Linked DNA regions of Hyalangium ruber. Each later gene encodes a partner of the first gene's protein in a complex. Links are inferred from orthologs where the notes say so. Each region holds a gene or a part of one and is shown on either strand. Other genes may lie near its edges. The genes, in order: carA and carB.

Region 1 (8,737 bases):
TACGAGGGCCTGCGCGACGCGCTGGCCAAGCTCAAGCTCAACGACTCGGCCTTCACCTACGAGCCCGAGTCCTCCACGGCGCTCGGCTTCGGGTTCCGCTGCGGCTACCTGGGCCTGCTCCACATGGAGATCGTCCAGGAGCGCCTGGAGCGCGAGTACAACCTCAACCTCATCACCACGGCGCCCTCGGTGGTCTACCGCATCACCACCAGCAAGGGTGAGACGCTGCTCATCGACAACCCGGCCAAGCTGCCGCCGGTGCAGAACATCGAGAAGTTCGAGGAGCCCATCCTCACCTGTCACATCCACGTGCCCAACGATCACCTGGGCGCCATCCTCAAGCTGTGCCAGGACCGGCGCGGGGTACAGAAGGACATGAAGTACCTGGGCTCGTCCGGCCAGCGCGTGCAGGTGACGTACGAGATGCCGCTGGCCGAGGTGGTGTTCGACTTCTTCGACAAACTCAAGAGCGTCTCGCGCGGCTACGCCAGCCTCGACTACGAGCTCGCCGGCTACGTGGAAGCGGACCTGGCCCGGCTGGACATCCTCATCAACGGGGAGCCGGTGGATGCCCTGAGCGTCATCGTCCACCGCGAGCGCGCCTACCTGCGCGGCCGCGAGGTGTGCCAGAAGCTCAAGGAAGTCATTCCCAAGCAGATGTACGAGGTGGCCATCCAGGCGGCCATCGGCGCGAAGATCATCTCCCGCGAGACGATCTCCGCCATGCGCAAGAACGTGCTCGCCAAGTGCTACGGTGGTGACATCAGCCGCAAGCGCAAGCTGCTCGAGAAGCAGAAGGAGGGCAAGAAGCGCATGAAGCAGGTGGGCACGGTGGAGATTCCCCAGGAGGCCTTCCTCGCGGTGCTGAAGACGGAGGAGTAGATGACCGCCGCGACCACGCCCGTGAAGCTGGAAGAGGCCATGGCCTCGCGCCGCAAGCCGGAGCAGCTCCGGGCGCGGCGCCTGCTCATGTGGCAGCAGCTCCTCACCAGCCTCTGGACCCCGTTGCTGCTGGTGGGCATCGTTCTCCTGCCGTACCTGTTCATCATCGAGAGCTTCCCGGCGGCGGCTTCCTGGGCCAAGCCGGCGATGCAGTACTTCGGCGCGGCGATGTTCTTCGCCTGGGTGGGGCTCATCGCCTGGCGCTTCGTCTCGCCGAAAGAGCGCACCCTGCGCCGGCTGCGCGGCGAGGCGCGCGAGCTCGTCCACGAGGCCGAGCGCGTCTTCCAGCAGTTCCCCGGCAAGCTGCAGGCCAACGCCGCCGAGCGCATCGCCGAGCAGGCCGTGCGTGTGGAGGATGCCTCGCTGGCGAGCGACGTGCCCGTATTGGAGAAAGAGGTCAAGGCGCTCGACAAGCTCCACGAGGAGATGTTCGGCGCCTTCCGCAAGCAGTCCTCCTGGGAGACGGTGTCCGGCTTCGCCAAGGCGCTGCTCATCGCCTTCATCTTCCGCACCATCTTCATCGAGCCGTACCGCATCCCCTCCGGCTCCATGCTGCCCACGCTGGAGATTGGCGATCAGGTCTTCGTCAACAAGTTCATCTACGGGGTGCGCATCCCGTTCATCAACAAGGTGCCGTTCCAGATCGTCCGGCCGCCGGCGCGCGGAGACGTCATCGTCTTCAACAACCCCGTCGAGACGGACAAGGACTTCATCAAGCGCGTGGTGGGCCTGCCCGGGGACCGCGTGGAGCTGCGCAACGAGGTGGTCTACGTCAACGGCGTGGCGCAGGAGCGCACCCTCGTCTCCCGGGAGTTCATCGTCCGCAACCAGCACCAGGACAGCGGGCAGTGGTACGACGACGAGGAGGTCTACTACCGGGAGAACCTGGACGGCGTCGTCCACGCGGTGCTCCAGGATCCGCGCCCCATGACGCCGCGCAACGAGGGGCCCTTCAACGTCCCCGAGGGCCACGTCTTCGTGATGGGCGACAACCGGGACAACAGCTCGGACAGCCGCGTGGGCTTCGTCGGCTACGGCCACGAACCCGCCTACGTCCCCTATGGCCACATCAAGGGCAAGGCCATGGTGGTGTGGGTGTCCTTCGGTTACGGCGGCCTGTTCAACAGCTTCTTTGGCGGAACGGGCCTGCGCCTGGACCGCTTCTTCGAGCCCGTTCGGTGAGGGTCTCGGGGATGCTTGACGCACCGCATGGGCGCTGCTAGGGCGCGGCCCTGGTCTATGCGACACCTGCTCGGAATCGAAGGCTGGCGGCGCGAGGAACTCGAGACACTTCTCGATCGCGCCGAGGCGCACCTGCCCGGTGGCTCGGCGCGATCCCCTGTCCTTCAGGGGAAGGTGGTGGCCAACCTCTTCTTCGAGGACTCCACCCGGACGCGCACCTCCTTCGAGATGGCCGCCAAGACGCTGGGCGCCGAGGTGCTCAACTGGACCGCCCAGGGCTCCTCGGTCTCCAAGGGCGAGACGCTGCTGGACACCGCGCGCAACATCGAGGCCACGGGACCGGCCGCCATCGTCATCCGCCATCGCTCTTCGGGCGCACCGCACCTGGTGGCCCAGCACGTGCGCTGCGCCGTCATCAACGCCGGTGATGGTACCCACGAGCACCCCTCGCAGGCCCTGCTGGATGCCTTCACCCTCCGTCGCCACTGGGGGAAGCTCGAGGGCCGCACGGTGCTCATCATCGGCGACATCCTCCACAGCCGCGTGGCGCGCTCGAACCTCCTGTGCCTCAAGGCGCTGGGCGCGCGCGTGGTGATGTGTGGCCCGCCCACGCTGCTGCCGGTGGGCCTGGAGGAGATGGGCGCCGAGGTGACGACGAAGCTGGACGCGGCGCTGCCCGAGGCGGACGCGGTGATGTGCCTGCGGCTCCAGTTGGAGCGGCAGACGGAGTCCTTCTTCCCCTCCACGCGCGAGTTCTCCCGCCTCTTCGGCCTCACCCCGGCCCGCGCCGAGCGGATGAAGGCAGGAGCGCTCGTCATGCACCCGGGGCCCATCAATCGCGGCGTGGAGCTGGCGCCCGCGGTGGCGGATGGGGCCCGCAGCGTCATCCTCGAGCAGGTGGCCAACGGGGTCGCCGTGCGCCGCGCCATCCTGGAGGTGTGTACGTGAGCGCTCCGGTCCTCTTCAGCCGCGGGCGGCTCATCGATCCGCGCCATGGCGTCGACGGCGTGCGCGACGTGCTCGTTCGGGACGGGCAGGTGGCCCAGGTGTCCGAGGCGCCGCTGACGGTGCAGGGCGCCCAGGTGGTGGACGCCCGGGGGCGCTGGGTGCTGCCCGGCTTCATCGACCTGCACGTCCACCTGCGCGAGCCGGGCGAGGAGGGCAAGGAGACCATCCTCACCGGCAGCCGCTCTGCGGTGGCGGGGGGCTTCACCGGGGTGGTGGCCATGCCCAACACCAAGCTGGTGAACGACAGCGCGCTGGTGACGGAGCTGGTGCTCTCGCGCGCCCGGGCCGCCAACCTCTGCCGCGTCTACCCGGCGGGCGCCATCACCAAGGGCCTCAAGGGCGAGGAGCTGGCGGAGATGGGCGAGCTGATCTCCGCCGGCTGCGTGTGCATCACCGATGATGGCCGTCCGGTGATGAACGCCGCGCTGATGCGGCGCGCGCTCCAGTACGCCACGCTCTTCGACATCCCCGTCATGGTCCACGAGGAGGACCTCACGCTCTCCGGCAAGGGCGCGATGACGGAGGGGCCCACCGCCACGCGTCTGGGGCTGCTGCCCATTCCGCCGTCGGCGGAGGTCGCGATGGTGGCGAGGGATCTCATCCTGTTGGAGGAGACGCGCGGCCGCCTGCACATCGCCCACCTGTCCTGCGAGGGCAGCGTGCGGCTGGTGCGCGAGGCGAAGAAGCGGGGCCTGCGCGTCACCGCCGAGGTCACCCCGCACCACTTCACCATCGATGACACGGCGGTGGGCCAGTACGACACCCACGCCAAGATGAACCCACCGCTGCGCCTGCGTCGGGACGTGGAGTCCCTGCGCGAGGCCCTGGCCGACGGGACGATCGACGCCATCGCCACGGACCACGCCCCGCACGGGGTGCTCGACAAGCAGGTGGAGTTCGAGAAGGGCATCAACGGCGTGGTGGGCCTGGAGACGGCGCTCGGCTTGACGCTGGCCCTGGTCCACGAGGGCGTGCTGAGCCCGAGCCGCGCGGTGGAGTTGCTGTCGGCGGGCCCGGCGAAAGCGTTCGGCCTGCCGGGCGGTCACCTGGCGCCCGGTGCGCCTGCGGACGTCGTACTCGTAGACCCCGAAGCGGAGTGGGCCGTGGATGCCGAGCGGTTCTTCTCCAAGAGTCGGAATACCCCCTTCCACGGCCGGCTGCTCAAGGGGCGCGTCACCCAGACCTGGGTGGGCGGTCGCCTCGTCTTCGAGGACGGTCAGATCAAGGAGTCGCGGTCATGAAGCGGGCAGTGCTCGCGCTGGCGGATGGGAGCCTCTTCGAAGGCCGTGCGTTCGGCGCAGTCGGTGAGACAGTGGGCGAGGTGGTCTTCAACACCTCCATGTTCGGCTACCAGGAGATCCTCACGGACCCCTCCTACGTCGGGCAGATCGTCACCATGGCCTATCCGGAGATGGGCAACGTGGGGACCAACGCCGAGGACCAGGAGTCCGTCCGGCCGCACGCGGTGGGCATGGTGGTGCGCTCCTGCACGGAGCTGCACTCCAACTGGCGCGCCAACGAGACGCTGGATGCCTACCTCAAGCGCTTCGGCGTGGCCGGCATCCAGGGCCTGGACACCCGCCGCCTCGTGCGCCACCTGCGCACGCACGGCGCGCAGATGGGTGTCATCTCCAGCGAGAACCACTCGACTGCCGCCCTCGTGGAGCGCGCTAAGAACGCCCCCGGCATGGAGGGCATGGACCTGGCCACGGGCGTCTCCACGAAGGAGCCGTACACCTTCACCACGCCGTCTCCGGACGTGTTCAGCGGGGCGCCGCGCCCGGCTCCGGAGCTGCGCTTCGACGTGGTGGCCTACGACTACGGCCTCAAGCGCTCCATGCTGCAGTTCCTGGTGGATGAGGGCTGCCGGGTGACGGTGGTGCCCGCCAGCACCCGCGCCGAAGAGGTGCTCGCGCGCAAGCCCCACGGCGTCTTCCTGGCCAACGGGCCCGGAGACCCGGCCGCAGTGAAGGGCGCTGACAAGACGGTGGCCGCGCTGCTGGGCAAGGTGCCTGTGTTCGGTATCTGCCTGGGCCACCAGATCCTCGCCCTCGCCCTGGGCGGCCGGACATACAAGATGAAGTTCGGCCACCGTGGCGCCAACCAACCCGTGAAGGATCTGACTACCGGGAAGGTGGAGATCACCGCGCAGAACCACGGCTTCGCCGTGGATGACGCCAGTGTAAAGGGAGGGGCGATCGTCACCCACATCAACCTCAACGACGGAACTGTCGAGGGGTTGTCGATTCCCGACGCGCGGGCCTTCAGCGTGCAGTACCACCCCGAGTCTTCCCCCGGCCCACACGACGCGCGCTACCTCTTCAAGCGTTTCGCCCGGCTGATGGCGCAGTAAGATCCCCGCGCTCCATGGACGCTCCTTCCGCTTCGCCGCTGTCGTATCAGCCCTACCTGGACCAGCTCATCGCCTTCGGAAGCCAGGAGCCGCGCAAAGCGGATCTCCTGGAGGCCAAGGCGGAGTACTTCCGCCTCACGGGCGAGGTGTTCGAGGACGACAAGATCTTCGAGCTCCGGATGGCGTCCTTCCTGGACTACTACCTCTATGACCGGGTCTCCCCGCTCACGGGGAAGACGCCGGCCGCCGAGCTGTACGAGCAGCGGCTGCAGACGGCCGCGCCCGAGGAGGCCAACGCCTTCCGCAGCTTCACCGAGACGGTCCACGGCCTGTTCGAGGTGCGCAAGCTGGCCAAGGGCCTCATCCGCCTGCGCGAGCTGTTCTCCGGCAAGGACTTCGACGTCACCGAGCGCCGCAACATCGCCGGCCTCGAGGTTGGCGACGTCATCGAGGCGCGGCTCATCCCCTTCGGGGGGCACCTGCTGTTCTCCTCGGCCTTCTGCTACCACCCGAAGGTGGCGGTGAAGTCCATCAAGGCCGAGGTGAAGCGCCGCAAGAAGAAGCAGCCGGACGCGCCTCCCAAGGAGCTCGTCTGGGAGTGTGCCCTGCGAGCCCTCAAGGTCGAGCGCTACCGGCAGATCGCCGTCGAGAAGCTGTACGACTTCACGCAGAAGACGCTGTGAGCCTCAGATGCGGTGCACGGACATCATGTTCGTGTTCCCCGGCTCGTTGAGCGGCACGCCGGCGACGATCACCACCGGCGAGCCCACCTTGCACAGGCTTTGCTCCCGGCACAGGCGGCGCACCTGCCGCAGCATCGCGTCCGTGGACTGAAGCCGGCCCACCTGCAGCCCGCGCACGCCCCAGTAGAGCGCCATCCGGTTCACCGTGTCCGCGTTCGGCGTCAGCCCGATGATCTGCGCCCGGGGCCGGAACTCGGAGATGAGCCGCGCCGTGTGGCCCCGCTCGGTGTACGTGATGATGGTGTCGATGCCGAGCTGCTCGGCCGCCGCCACCGCCGCCGCCGCCACGCCCGTGGACAGGTCATTCGTGTGCTCGACCAGCGAGGGGTGCAGGCGGGTGCCTCCTCCGCGCTCCGTCTCCTCCACGATGCGCGCCATGGTCGCCGCCGCATCGATGGGGTACTTGCCCGCCGCCGTCTCGCCCGAGAGCATGACCGCGTCCGCTCCGTCCAGGATGGCGTTCGCCACGTCGGATACCTCGGCGCGGGTGGGGCGGGCGTTGCCCACCATGCTCTCCAGCATCTCCGTCGCCACGATGACGAGGCCGCCCATGCGGTTCACCTCGGCCACCGCGCGCTTCTGGATGCCGGGCAGCTGCTCCAGCGGCATCTCCACGCCCAGGTCTCCGCGGGCGATCATCACCCCGTCGGCCACCGCCGCGATGGCCTCCAGGTTGTCCACCGCCTGGGGCTTCTCGATCTTCGCGATGAGGGGCGTCTTCAGCTTCGCCACGTGCGCGCGCGCCTGCTTGATGTCATCCGCCGAGCGCACGAACGAGAGCGCCACGTAGTCCACGCCCAGCTCCTGGCCGAACGCCAGGTCCTCCGCGTCCTTCTCGGTAATCGTCGGCACCGAGATGGCCGCGCCTGGCAGGTTCAGCCCCTTGTGGTCCTTGAGCACCCCGCCGATCTCCACCTTCGCGGAGACATCCCGGCCCGCCACCCGCAGCACGCGCAGGCGCACCCGCCCGTCGTCCATCAGGATGACATCCCCGCGCGTCACGTCCTTCGGCAGGGAGCGGACCGGGGTGGGGATGATCGTGCCCGCGCCGAGCACGCTGCGCGTCGTCACCGTCACCGTCTGCCCCGGCTTCACGGTGATCTGCCCACCCTCGAACCGACCGAGCCGGATCTTGGGCCCCTGCACGTCCTGCAGAATGGCCACCGGAATGCCGAGCTTGCGCGACACCTTGCGGATGGTGTTCACCCGCCGACGGTGATCCTCCTGCGTCCCGTGCGAGAAGTTGAGGCGCGCCACGTTCATACCGGCGCGGATGAGCCCTTCGATGACCTCTGGCGTGTCCGAGGCCGGTCCCAACGTGCAGATGATTTTCGCCTTGCGCATGAGCGTCGCATCCTAGGCCGAGCCTGGGTGCTCTTGACAGCTTCACCGCGCCAAAGCGAAGGTGAGCCTCGCGCCCGCCGATTTGCGTTTGGCGATCGCGGCCCTAAGATCTCGGCCGTCGTCCCCGTAGAAAGTGAAAGCCCGGCGTCCCTGGGAGGGGGGGCCGGGCTTTCGTGTCTGAGGCGCGCGTGGGGCGGGCCTACAGGCTGATCTCCTTGGCCTTGTGTGGCGGCACGGTCGGCACCGCCTCCTGCTCCATGCCGCTCGGGCCGCTGCCGCCCACGGCGGGGCCCTCGTGCAGCGAGTCGATGTCCGAGCGGCTGATACCGGCCATCGCCAGCACCTTGCGCGTGACGCGGATGCGGGCCTCCCCGTCCAGCGCCATGGCGATGGAGTCGGCCGGGCGGGCGCTCAGCTCCAGGCGCTTCTTTCCCTGCTGGAGGAAGACGCGGCCGGTGTAGATGTCGCCGCGCAGATCGTCGATGCGCACCTCCGTCACCTCGGCCCCGAGCTTGGACACCACATCGTCCAGCAGGTCCTGAGCCAGGGGCTGGGGCGGATCCATGTGGGCCAGCCGGAAGGCGATGGCCACGGCCGCGGACTCGTCCACGAAGATGGGGAGCACCACCTCGCCATCCTGGGTGGTCAGCACCACGGCGTGGGTCTGCGCCTCGATCAGGGGAACCACGTCCCGCACCACGAGCTCGATGAGCTCCTTGCACGCGGCCGGATCCCCGCCGGCTTCAGTGAGGCAGGGTTCTTCCAGGGCCGCCTGCGCGGCCGGCGCGGCGACCGCGGGCCAGGTGGCGAACGAGGGCAGGAACAGCAGGCCACCCAGCGCCAGCGTCACGGCGGAGAGCGGAGCGAGAAACAGCCTGGCGAGATTGGGTGTTTTCACACCACAAAACTACGCACCCGCCTGGGGACGGGGAGGGCACGAACCATGCCTGGACGTGGCCCTCGAAGGCCTCCCGCTCCCTGGGACGAGGGGCAGGCAGGCAGGCGTGCTCAGCGCTCGTCGTCCTCGTCCTCGTCGTAGTCCTCGTCGTCCTCGACGTCTTCGTCCTCGTCGAAGTCGTCGTCGTCGTCCTCGTCGGACTCCTCTTCGTCCTCGTCGTCGTCCTCTTCTTCCTCGAGCTCGTCTTCCAGGTCCTCGGACTCGAGC
Region 2 (9,488 bases), on another replicon or contig:
GAGGGAGACGAGGTCATCATCCTCGCCCCGTACTGGGTCAGCTACCCGGACATGGTGCTGCTGGCCGGCGGCAAGCCCGTCATCATCGAGACGCGCGAGGAGGACGGCTTCGCGCCGGACCCCGAGGCCATCCGCCGCGCGCTCACCCCGCGCACCCGCGCCGTCATCATCAACAGCCCCAGCAACCCCAGCGGCGCCGTGCTCTCGCGCGCCGTGCTCGAGGGTATCGCCGCGGCGGTGCGTGGCCATGACTGCCTCATCGTCAGCGACGACATCTACGAGAAGCTGATGTACGAGGGCGAGTTCCTCAACATCGGCAACGTGGCGCCCGACCTGGTGCCCCGGCTGGTGGTCGTCAATGGCATGAGCAAGTCGTACTCCATGACGGGCTGGCGCCTGGGGTACGCGGCCGGGCCCAAGCCGCTCATCGCCGGCATGAACATGATCCAGGACCAGTCCACCTCCAACCCCACCTCCATGGTGCAGAAGGGGGCGGTGGCGGCGCTCAAGGGCCCCACCGACACCATCACCACCATGGTGACGGAGTACCGCGCGCGCCGGGAGCTGATCGTCTCGGGGCTGAACGCGCTGCAGGGCGTGAGCTGCCGCTACCCGGACGGGGCCTTCTACGTGTTCCCCAACGTGAAGGCCCTGCTGGAGCGCTCCTACAAGGGCCAGAAGGTGGGCAGCTCCCAGCGGCTCTCGGACATCCTCCTGGAGGATTTCCGGGTGGCCGTCATGCCCGGCGCGCCGTTCGGCGCCGAGGGCTACCTGCGCATGAGCTTCGTCACCTCGCGCGAGGTGATTCAGAAGGGCCTGGCGCGGATCGGCGAGCTCATCGCCGCGCTGAGCTGACGTCGCCTCAGTCCGTGTAGGCGAAGGCCTGCGGCTGGGTGGTCCCCTGGGGGGCGCGGAAGAGCAGCACCGCCGCCTTCCCAGAGAGGTTGCCCACCGCGGCGTAGATGTTGGGATCCTTCAGGTTGCCGAGCCCCAGCCGCGCCGGGGACTTGCCGTACTTCTTCTCCATCTCCGCCAGGGAGAGGACCTCGATGTCGTAGAGGGTGATGAGGTCCGTGCGCTTCTGCCGGAGCTCCTTCACCCAGGCGGCCACCAGCTCGTCGGGGGTGTTGAACTTCTTGTCCTCGAGCTGGAAGGGGTAGATCAGCTCGTTCGAGGCGCCCCGCGCGTCCCCCGCCAGCAGGTTCTCGAAGATGTAGCGGGCTTCCCGGCGCACCAGCTTGCGCAGGTACTCCTCGGCGTTGAGCTTCGAGTCGTCCTCCTCGGCGGCCACGGGCGCCGGCACGGGGGCTGCCTTGGCCGCTGGAGCGGGCGCCGCCGCTGCGGGAGCGGGAGCGGGCGTCGGGGTGGCCTTGGCCGCCGGAGCCGGAGCTGCTGGCGCGGGCGGCGTGGCCTTGGGCTCTGGGGTAGGGGCATGGGCCGCTGCCTTGGGCTCGGGGGTGGGGGCGGGGGCGGCCGCCTTGGGCTCCGGAGTGGGCGTCGGCGCCGGAGGGGCAGCCTGGGGCTCGGGCGCTGGCGCGGCGGGCGGGGTCTGCGCGGGCTCGGCGGCAGGCGTGGGAGCCTGGGCAAAGGCGGGAGCGGCAAGGGTGACGAGCAGGGCCAGGGACCAGCGGCGCATGGAACCTCCAGGGAGCGTTCGCGTTTTAGCAGAGCGCCGAGCCGATGGCCTGGGTTCCTCCCGGAGCAGGCGACCCACCTCGTTCAATCGCCACGTGCATGTGCGGGCGCGGGTTGCTATGGGGGCGCCCGATGCCCAAGCGAAACGATATCCGTAAGGTCCTCGTGATTGGTTCGGGTCCGATCGTCATCGGCCAGGCCGTGGAGTTCGACTACTCGGGTACGCAGGCCATCAAGGCGCTCCGGGACGAGGGGGTGGAGGTGGTGCTGCTCAACAGCAACCCCGCCACGGTGATGACGGACCCCGAGTTCGCCAACCGCACCTACATCGAGCCCATCACCGTCGAGGCCGCCGAGAAGATCCTCGCCGCCGAGCGCCCCGACTCGCTCCTGCCCACCATGGGCGGACAGACGGCGCTCAACCTCGCCAAGGCGCTGGCCGAGCAGGGCATCCTCCAGAAGTACGGCGTGCGGCTGATCGGTGCCTCGCTGGAGGCCATCAACAAGGCCGAGGACCGCCAGCTCTTCAAGGCGGCCATGCAGAAGATCGGCGTGGCGCTGCCCAAGAGCGGCTACGCCAAGACGATCGAGGAGGCGATCGCGCTCATCGAGGAGATCGGCTTCCCGGCCATCATCCGGCCCTCGTTCACCCTGGGCGGCACTGGCGGCGGCATTGCCTACAACCGCGAGGAGTTCGAGACGATCTGCCGCTCGGGCCTCAAGGCCAGCCCCACCTCCACCATCCTCGTCGAGGAGAGCGTGCTCGGCTGGAAGGAGTATGAGCTGGAGGTGGTCCGCGACTCGGCGGACAACGTCATCATCGTCTGCTCCATCGAGAACCTGGATCCGATGGGCGTACACACTGGTGACTCCATCACCGTGGCCCCCGCGCAGACGCTCACGGACCGCGAGTACCAGCGCATGCGCGAGGCGTCGCTGGCCATCATCCGCGAGATTGGCGTCGACACGGGCGGCTCCAACATCCAGTTCGGCATCCATCCGCGCGATGGGCGCATGGTCGTCATCGAGATGAACCCGCGCGTGTCCCGCTCCAGCGCGCTGGCCTCGAAGGCCACGGGCTACCCCATCGCGAAGATCGCCGCGAAGCTGGCCCTGGGCTACACGCTGGACGAGCTGCGCAACGACATCACCCGCGACACGCCGGCCTCGTTCGAGCCCACCATCGACTACGTGGTGGTGAAGATTCCCCGCTTCAACTTCGAGAAGTTCCCCCGCGCCGACCGCACGCTGACCACCAGCATGCGCTCGGTGGGCGAGGTGATGGCCATTGGCCGCACCTTCTCCGAGGCGTACCTGAAGGCCCTGCGCTCCATGGAGGCCAGCCGCCTGGCGCTGGAGGTGCCCGAGCTGCCCACGGAGAAGGAGGAGCGGGAGAAGGTGCTGCGCGAGGCCCTGCGCATCCCCCGGCCCGAGCGCCCCTGGTACGTGGCCCAGGCCTTCCGCGAGGGCCTCACGGTGGAGCAGGTCCACGAGGTGTCGGCGATCGATCCGTGGTTCCTCCGGAAGATCGAAGCGCTGGTGCGCCAGGGGCATGCGCTGCAGGAGTACGGCCGGCTGGATCAGATCCCGGACGAGGTGCTGCGCGACGCCAAGTCGAACGGCTTCTCGGATCGCTACCTGGGGCTGCTGTTGGGCTACCCGGAGTCCGAGGTGCGCGCGCACCGGCACGCTCGGGGCATCCGGCCCGTGTACAAGCGGGTGGACACGTGCGCCGCGGAGTTCGAGGCGTTCACCCCCTACCTGTACTCCACCTATGAGGAGGAGGACGAGGCGCCTCCCTCCGATCGCCAGAAGGTGCTGATCCTGGGCAGCGGGCCCATCCGCATCGGCCAGGGCGTGGAGTTCGACTACTGCTGCGTGCATGCGGCGTTCGCGCTGCGCGAGGCGGGCTTCGAGACGGTGATGGTCAACTGCAACCCGGAGACGGTGTCCACCGACTACGACACCTCGGACCGGTTGTACTTCGAGCCGCTCACCATCGAGGACGTGCTCGAGGTGGCCCAGCGAGAGAAGCCCGTGGGCGCCATCGTACAGTTCGGCGGGCAGACGCCCCTCAAGCTCAGCGTGCCGCTGGAGAAGGCCGGCCTGGCCATTCTTGGCACCACGCCGGACGCCATCGACCGCGCCGAGGACCGTGAGCGTTTCGCCACGTTGATCGAGAAGTTGAAGCTGACGCAGCCGGAGAACGGGGTGGCGCGCAGCCACGCCGAGGCGTTCAAGATCGCCGAGCGCATTGGCTACCCGGTGATGGTGCGGCCCAGCTACGTGCTGGGCGGTCGGGCCATGGAGACGGTGTACGACGCGTCCAGCCTGGAGCGCTACATGCGCGAGGCGGTGAGCGCCTCTCCGGAGCACCCGGTGCTCATTGACCGCTTCCTCAAGGACGCCATCGAGGTGGATCTGGACCTCGTGGCGGACAAGACGGGCGCGGTGCTGGTGGGCGGGGTGCTGGAGCACATCCAGGAGGCCGGGGTGCATTCCGGAGACGCGGCGGCGACGCTGCCTCCGCACTCGCTCTCGCCGGACCTCGTGGAGCGCATGAAGGATCAGGCCATCGCCCTGGCGCGCGAGCTGAAGGTGGTAGGCCTGATGAACGTGCAGTTCGCCATCCAGGGGAAAATCATCTACATCCTGGAGGTGAACCCCCGCGCCAGCCGCACCGTGCCCTTCATCTCCAAGGCGACCGGCGTGTCGCTGGCGAAGATCGCCGCCCTCTGCATGGTGGGCAAGACGCTCGAGGAGCTGGGCCACACGCAGGAGGTCGAGTTCTCCCACGTGGCCGTCAAGGAGTCGGTGTTCCCCTTCGCGCGCTTCGCCGGGGTGGACGTCATCCTCGGGCCGGAGATGAAGTCCACGGGCGAGGTGATGGGGCTGGCGGACGACTACGCCTCGGCCTTCGCCAAGAGCCAGCTCGCCGCTGGCGTGAAGCTGCCGCGCGCCGGCAAGGTGTTCATCTCCGTGAAGGACGATGACAAGCCTGCGGTGGTGGACCTGGCCAAGCGCCTGCGGGCCATGGGGCACGAGCTGGTGGCCACGGCCGGCACGCACGCGTACCTGGCCACCAAGGGCATCCAGGCGCAGCTCGTGCAGAAGGTGAAGGAGGGCCGGCCGAACATCGTCGACAAGATCGTCGATGGGGCGATCGTGCTGCTCATCAACACCACGTTCGGCAAGCAGGAGATCGCCGACAGCTTCACCATCCGCCGCGAGGCGCTGATGCACGGCGTGCCGTACTACACGACGGTGCAGGCGGCGCGGATGGCGGTGGGCGCGCTGGAGTCCCTGCGGCGCACGGAGCTGAGCGTCAAGCCGCTCCAGGAGTACCTGAAGACCACCGTGCGCCCCGGGTAGTGCCCGGGGTTACTGCGGCAGGCCGGTGTGCGCCCCGTCCGCGTGGGGCGCACGGCATCGCAGCTCCACCTCGGACTCGAGCGCCGCCAGGTTCTCGCGCATCGCCTTGGCCCACTTGGCTTTGGGCTGCTCCTGCAGCTTCGAGTGGGCCAGATCGATGGAGGCGCTCAGCTCCTCGTCGCTCATCTCGGAGATGGCCTTGCCCTTGTAGGGGCCGAAGGCCACCGCGGAGATTCGGGGAGAGGCCTCCACCGTGGGCCCCGGCGCCGAGACCGCGCCCGTGACGGGAGGGGCGACCGCGGAGAGCTCCGCCGCCGGCATGTCCTCCACGTCCTGGGTGAACATGTCCGAGCAGCGCGCCAGGGCGATGGCCCCATCCACCTGGGCCCGCTTCTTGGCCATCTTCAGGATGGTGTTGTCCACGTCGGCGATGTTCTCGTTCTCCACGCGGCCCACCGGCTGCACAGTGATGCGCTCGTCCGACTCGACGTACTTCTCGCCGCAGCCGCCCCGCTTCTTGAAGCACACCCAGCCGCCGCCGTACTCGGCCTTGCCCTGGATGATGGCCGCCTTGCCGCAGGTGGGGCAGGTGCGGTTGGCCGTGCGCCAGCGGAACCGGCTCTCGCGGCTGTTGGCCGAGCCGTAGCCCTCCGCCATCACCGCGCCCGTGTCCCGGCTGAGGATGCGGCAGCGGAAGGTGTACTTGAAGAAGCCCCCCTCGAAGTCCTCCCGGCTGAAGTCCGGCACCAGGGTGAACTCGGGGGTGCAGCGGAACAAGTCGATCAGCTTCTCGGCGCCGGGCTTGAGCAGCGTCGGCTTGTCCATGCCGGGGATGCGGCCGTAGTCGGTGCCCTCCACCATGCACTGCTTCACGTACTGGCCGAGGAGCTGGCGCTGCTCCCGCTCCTCCTTCAACAGATCGGCCGTGAGGTACGCGCGGCGCGTTGTTGGCACCAGCGACTCACTGCGAAACATCTCTCCCTGCATGGATGCCTCCCGCTCAGACACGTGAATAACTAGTGCATGGGTCTGACTTTCCCCTTCGGGAGACGGGGTAGGAGGATGGAGTTACGTCAGTTTCCGCTGCGCAAGAGGACCTCTACGTCCGTGGTCCGGCCGCCCTGGGTGAGCACGGTGATGGGCTCGGGCGTGGAGAAGGTCCGCGCGCCGTCGGTGATGCGCGCCCGGACGAGGTAGGTGGCGTCGGCGCGGATGCGCTCGGAGGGCACGTCCACGGAGAAGGGGATGGGGACCTGGCCCGGGGAGCGCAGGGTCTGTGTGCCGACCACGTCCCCAGGGCGGCCCTCGGCGGAGACCTCCACCACCTCCACCTGGACGACGGCCTCCGGGGAGAGGGCGATGCGCTCGCGGTACCGCACCGTCCCGGTCACCTGGGTGCTGGCGGGAGGGGTAGGGCGCTCCGTGGGGGTGGTGTCGGGGGTCTTCATCTCGGGGGCCTGGGTCTCGGGGGTCTGGGTTTCGGGGGTGGGGGGCGTAGAGGCGCAGGCGGACAGGGTGAGCGCGGCGAGGCATCCCGCGAGCGCGGTGATTCGGCGAGTCATGACAGGGCTCCTGAAGGAGAGCGGGGAACCGGTCCCCGCAAAGAAAAACGGGAGCGTCGCCGCTCCCGCCGTTCGCTCCTTAGCTCAGCCTGCCTGCTGGAGGGGCGGGTGTTCTCGGTCGGGGCAAATCTCAGCGCCCTTGGATTAAGTGCTTTGTTTTTGTCCTTGTTTGGTGGGGTTTAGTATTATCAGCACTTGAAATAAGGCTATAGCGCTCCCATAATGCACCGCGTCGGCTCTTCCGCAGGAGGCGGGCAGCATGAAGAAGTGGGCGGCGATGGCAGTCCTGGTAGGTGTAGGTGTGTTGGGCATGCTGGTGACGCCTCAGGCCCAGGCGAAACAGGGCGGGCCCATCAACACGGCGGACACGGCGTGGATCCTCACCGCGACGGCGCTGGTGCTGCTGATGACGCCGGGCCTGTCGTTCTTCTACGGCGGCATGGTGCGGCTGAAGAACGTGGTCTCCACGCTGCTGCAGAGCTTCATGGCCATGGCGGTCATCAGCCTGCTCTGGGTGGTGGTGGGCTTCAGCCTCAGCTTCGGTGACAGCTTCCACGGGCTCATCGGCGATCCGCGCACCTTCTTCATGTTCAGCGGCGTGGGCGGCGAGACGCACCCGGATCTGGCGCCCACCATCCCGCTGCTGCTCTTCGCGCTGTTCCAGCTCAAGTTCGCCATCATCACCCCGGCGCTCATCACCGGCGCGTTCGCCGAGCGCGTGCGCTTCAAGGCGTACGTCGTCTTCATGGTGCTCTTCAGCCTCGTCATCTACGCGCCGCTGGCGCACTGGACGTGGCACCCGGAGGGCTTCCTGCGCCAGTGGGGCGTGCTGGACTTCGCGGGCGGCACGGTGGTGCATATGTCCGCGGGCTTCGCGGCGCTGGCCGGCGCGCTGGTGCTGGGGCGGCGGCAGGTCCACCGCGAGAATCTCAGCCACACCCCGGCCAACCTGCCGTTCGTGATGCTGGGCACGGGCATGCTGTGGTTTGGCTGGTTCGGGTTCAACGCGGGCTCGGCGCTCAGCGCCTCGTCCACGGCCACGCTCGCCTTCGCCACTACCAACACCGCCTCGGCCGCCGCCATGCTGGGGTGGATCGCCTTCGACTGGCTGCGCGGCCGCAAGCCGGGTGCCCTGGGCGCTTGCGTGGGCGCGGTGGTGGGCCTGGTGGCGGTGACTCCCGCGGCCGGCTTCATCACCGTGGGCCAGAGCATCATGGTGGGCCTGGTGGCCAGCTTCGTCAGCAACGCGGCCGCGCACTTCAAGAGCCGCACCGCGGTGGATGACACGCTGGATGTCTTCCCCTGCCACGGCCTGGGCGGCGTGGTGGGCATGGTGCTCACCGGCGTGCTGGCCAAGGACGTGGGCCTCCTCTACGGCGAGACGCGCACCTTCCTCATGCACATGCTGGCGCTGGTCGTCGTCTCCGCCTTCTCGTTCATCGGCTCCTACCTGCTCTACAAGCTGGTGGATCGCATCGTCCCGCTGCGTGTCACCGCCAAGCACGAGGAGGAGGGGCTCGACCGCAGCCAGCATGACGAGACGGTGGGGGAGACGGCTGTGTTGTCCGCGCCGCCTCCGGCCGCGGCTTCGGTGGCTACTTCCTCCGAGCCCGCCCGTCCTGAGGGATCGCTCCCGGTGCCGGCCTGAGGCCTCCCCGATGGCCAGTCCTAACCGGTTAGAAGTCGTCACCAGTTCTAACCGGTTAGAAGTCGTCACCAGTTCTAACCGGTTAGAAGTCGTCACCAGTCCTAACCGGTTAGGAGTCGTCACCCGTTCTAACCGGTTAGGAGTCAGATAAAGGGGCGGATTCCAGCCTTGCTGGAAGTCTCGGGCGAGACATGGCGGGGCACCCTGACTGAGGCTTTGATGCGCGCACCGTGACGGTGCATGCATCTTTCCAGGAGACGGACGTCAGGCGTTGGGTCGTGGCTGTGGTCACCCTCGTGGGGGTGTACGCGCTGGTCACCTGGTCGCGCCAGCCGCCGTCACCCGTTCCCGCCGACGCCCCACCCACCGTCTTCTCCGAGGCACGCGCGGCGCCGCTCCTGCGCCACCTGGCGGCGGACATCGGCTCCCGTCCCCAGGGCAGCTCCCGCGACGCCCAGTCGGCGGAGTACCTGGCGCAGCGCCTGCGGGAGATCCCCGGTCTGGAGGTGCAGGTCCAGGACGCGCAAGGCGCCCTCGTGGGGCCGGACCGGGCGGTGGCCTACCGGGTGCGCAACATCCTCGCGAGGCTGCCCGGCCGTGAGCCCGGCGCGGCGGTGCTGATCTCCGCCCACTACGACAGCCACGCGGATGCGCCCGGCGCTGGAGACAACGCCGTGGCCGTGGCCGCCGCGGTGGAGGTGGCCCGAGCGCTCGCCGCGGGGCCCCAGCCGCGCCATGACATCCTCTTCAACCTCAATGGAGGCGAGGAGTACGGGCTGGTCGGCGCCGACGCCTTCTTGCAGCACCCCTGGGCCCGCGAGGTCCAGGCGGTGATCAACCTCGATGCTGCGGGGCCAGGTGGCAAGTCGCTCCTCTTTCGCGCCACGCCCGATGCCGCCGGGCTGCTGAAGACCTACGCGAGCAGCGTGCCCCATCCCTTCGGCTCCGTGGTGGGGGAGGATCTATTTCGCGCGCAGCTCGTCCCGTCCGATACCGACTTCCGCGTCTACCGCGACCGCGGGCTGCGGGTCCTGGACTCGGCCTTCATCGAGGACGGCTACGCCTACCACACCCCGCTGGACACGCCCGAGCGGGTGACGCCCGGCAGCCTCCAGCACGTGGGGAGCAACACCCTGGCGCTCGCGCGCGCGCTGGCGGAGCAGCCGCCGCCTCCGAGCGCCCAGGCGGAGACCTCCATCTATTACGATCTGCTGGGCGGGGTGATGTTCGTCTACTCCGCGCGCACCGCGCTCGCGTTGGCGGGGCTCTCC

The links.
Region 2: the proteins of carA (region 1) and carB are in contact, whole or in part, in a solved structure (PDB 1KEE), measured with the Escherichia coli proteins. The link is inferred for Hyalangium ruber from one-to-one orthologs.

The regions. Positions count from the first base shown.
Region 1 is NZ_JAXIVS010000015.1:208,811-217,547, reverse strand. What follows is about bases 3,428-6,427. They hold carA (glutamine-hydrolyzing carbamoyl-phosphate synthase small subunit), read left to right. Parts: upstream 3,428-4,369; coding sequence 4,370-5,485; downstream 5,486-6,427. Other genes in these bases: pyk (pyruvate kinase), read right to left, coding at 6,172-6,427; SYV04_RS34905 (DUF7986 domain-containing protein), read left to right, coding at 5,500-6,168; SYV04_RS34915 (dihydroorotase), read left to right, coding at 3,428-4,373. Also shown: lepA (translation elongation factor 4), read left to right, coding at 1-882; lepB (signal peptidase I), read left to right, coding at 883-2,124; SYV04_RS34920 (aspartate carbamoyltransferase catalytic subunit), read left to right, coding at 2,182-3,072; more of SYV04_RS34915, read left to right, coding at 3,069-3,427; more of pyk, read right to left, coding at 6,428-7,572; SYV04_RS34895 (bifunctional nuclease family protein), read right to left, coding at 7,772-8,470; SYV04_RS34890 (hypothetical protein), read right to left, coding at 8,581-8,737. UniProt on the Escherichia coli protein: Small subunit of the glutamine-dependent carbamoyl phosphate synthetase (CPSase).
Region 2 is NZ_JAXIVS010000025.1:54,910-64,397, reverse strand. Bases 1,457-5,207 are described here. They hold carB (carbamoyl-phosphate synthase large subunit), read left to right. Parts: upstream 1,457-1,767; coding sequence 1,768-5,007; downstream 5,008-5,207. Other genes in these bases: SYV04_RS41595 (hypothetical protein), read right to left, coding at 5,017-5,207; SYV04_RS41605 (hypothetical protein), read right to left, coding at 1,457-1,636. In the rest of the region: SYV04_RS41610 (pyridoxal phosphate-dependent aminotransferase), read left to right, coding at 1-855; more of SYV04_RS41605, read right to left, coding at 863-1,456; more of SYV04_RS41595, read right to left, coding at 5,208-5,994; SYV04_RS41590 (YbaY family lipoprotein), read right to left, coding at 6,081-6,569; SYV04_RS41585 (ammonium transporter), read left to right, coding at 6,829-8,217; SYV04_RS41580 (M28 family metallopeptidase), read left to right, coding at 8,496-9,488. UniProt on the Escherichia coli protein: Large subunit of the glutamine-dependent carbamoyl phosphate synthetase (CPSase).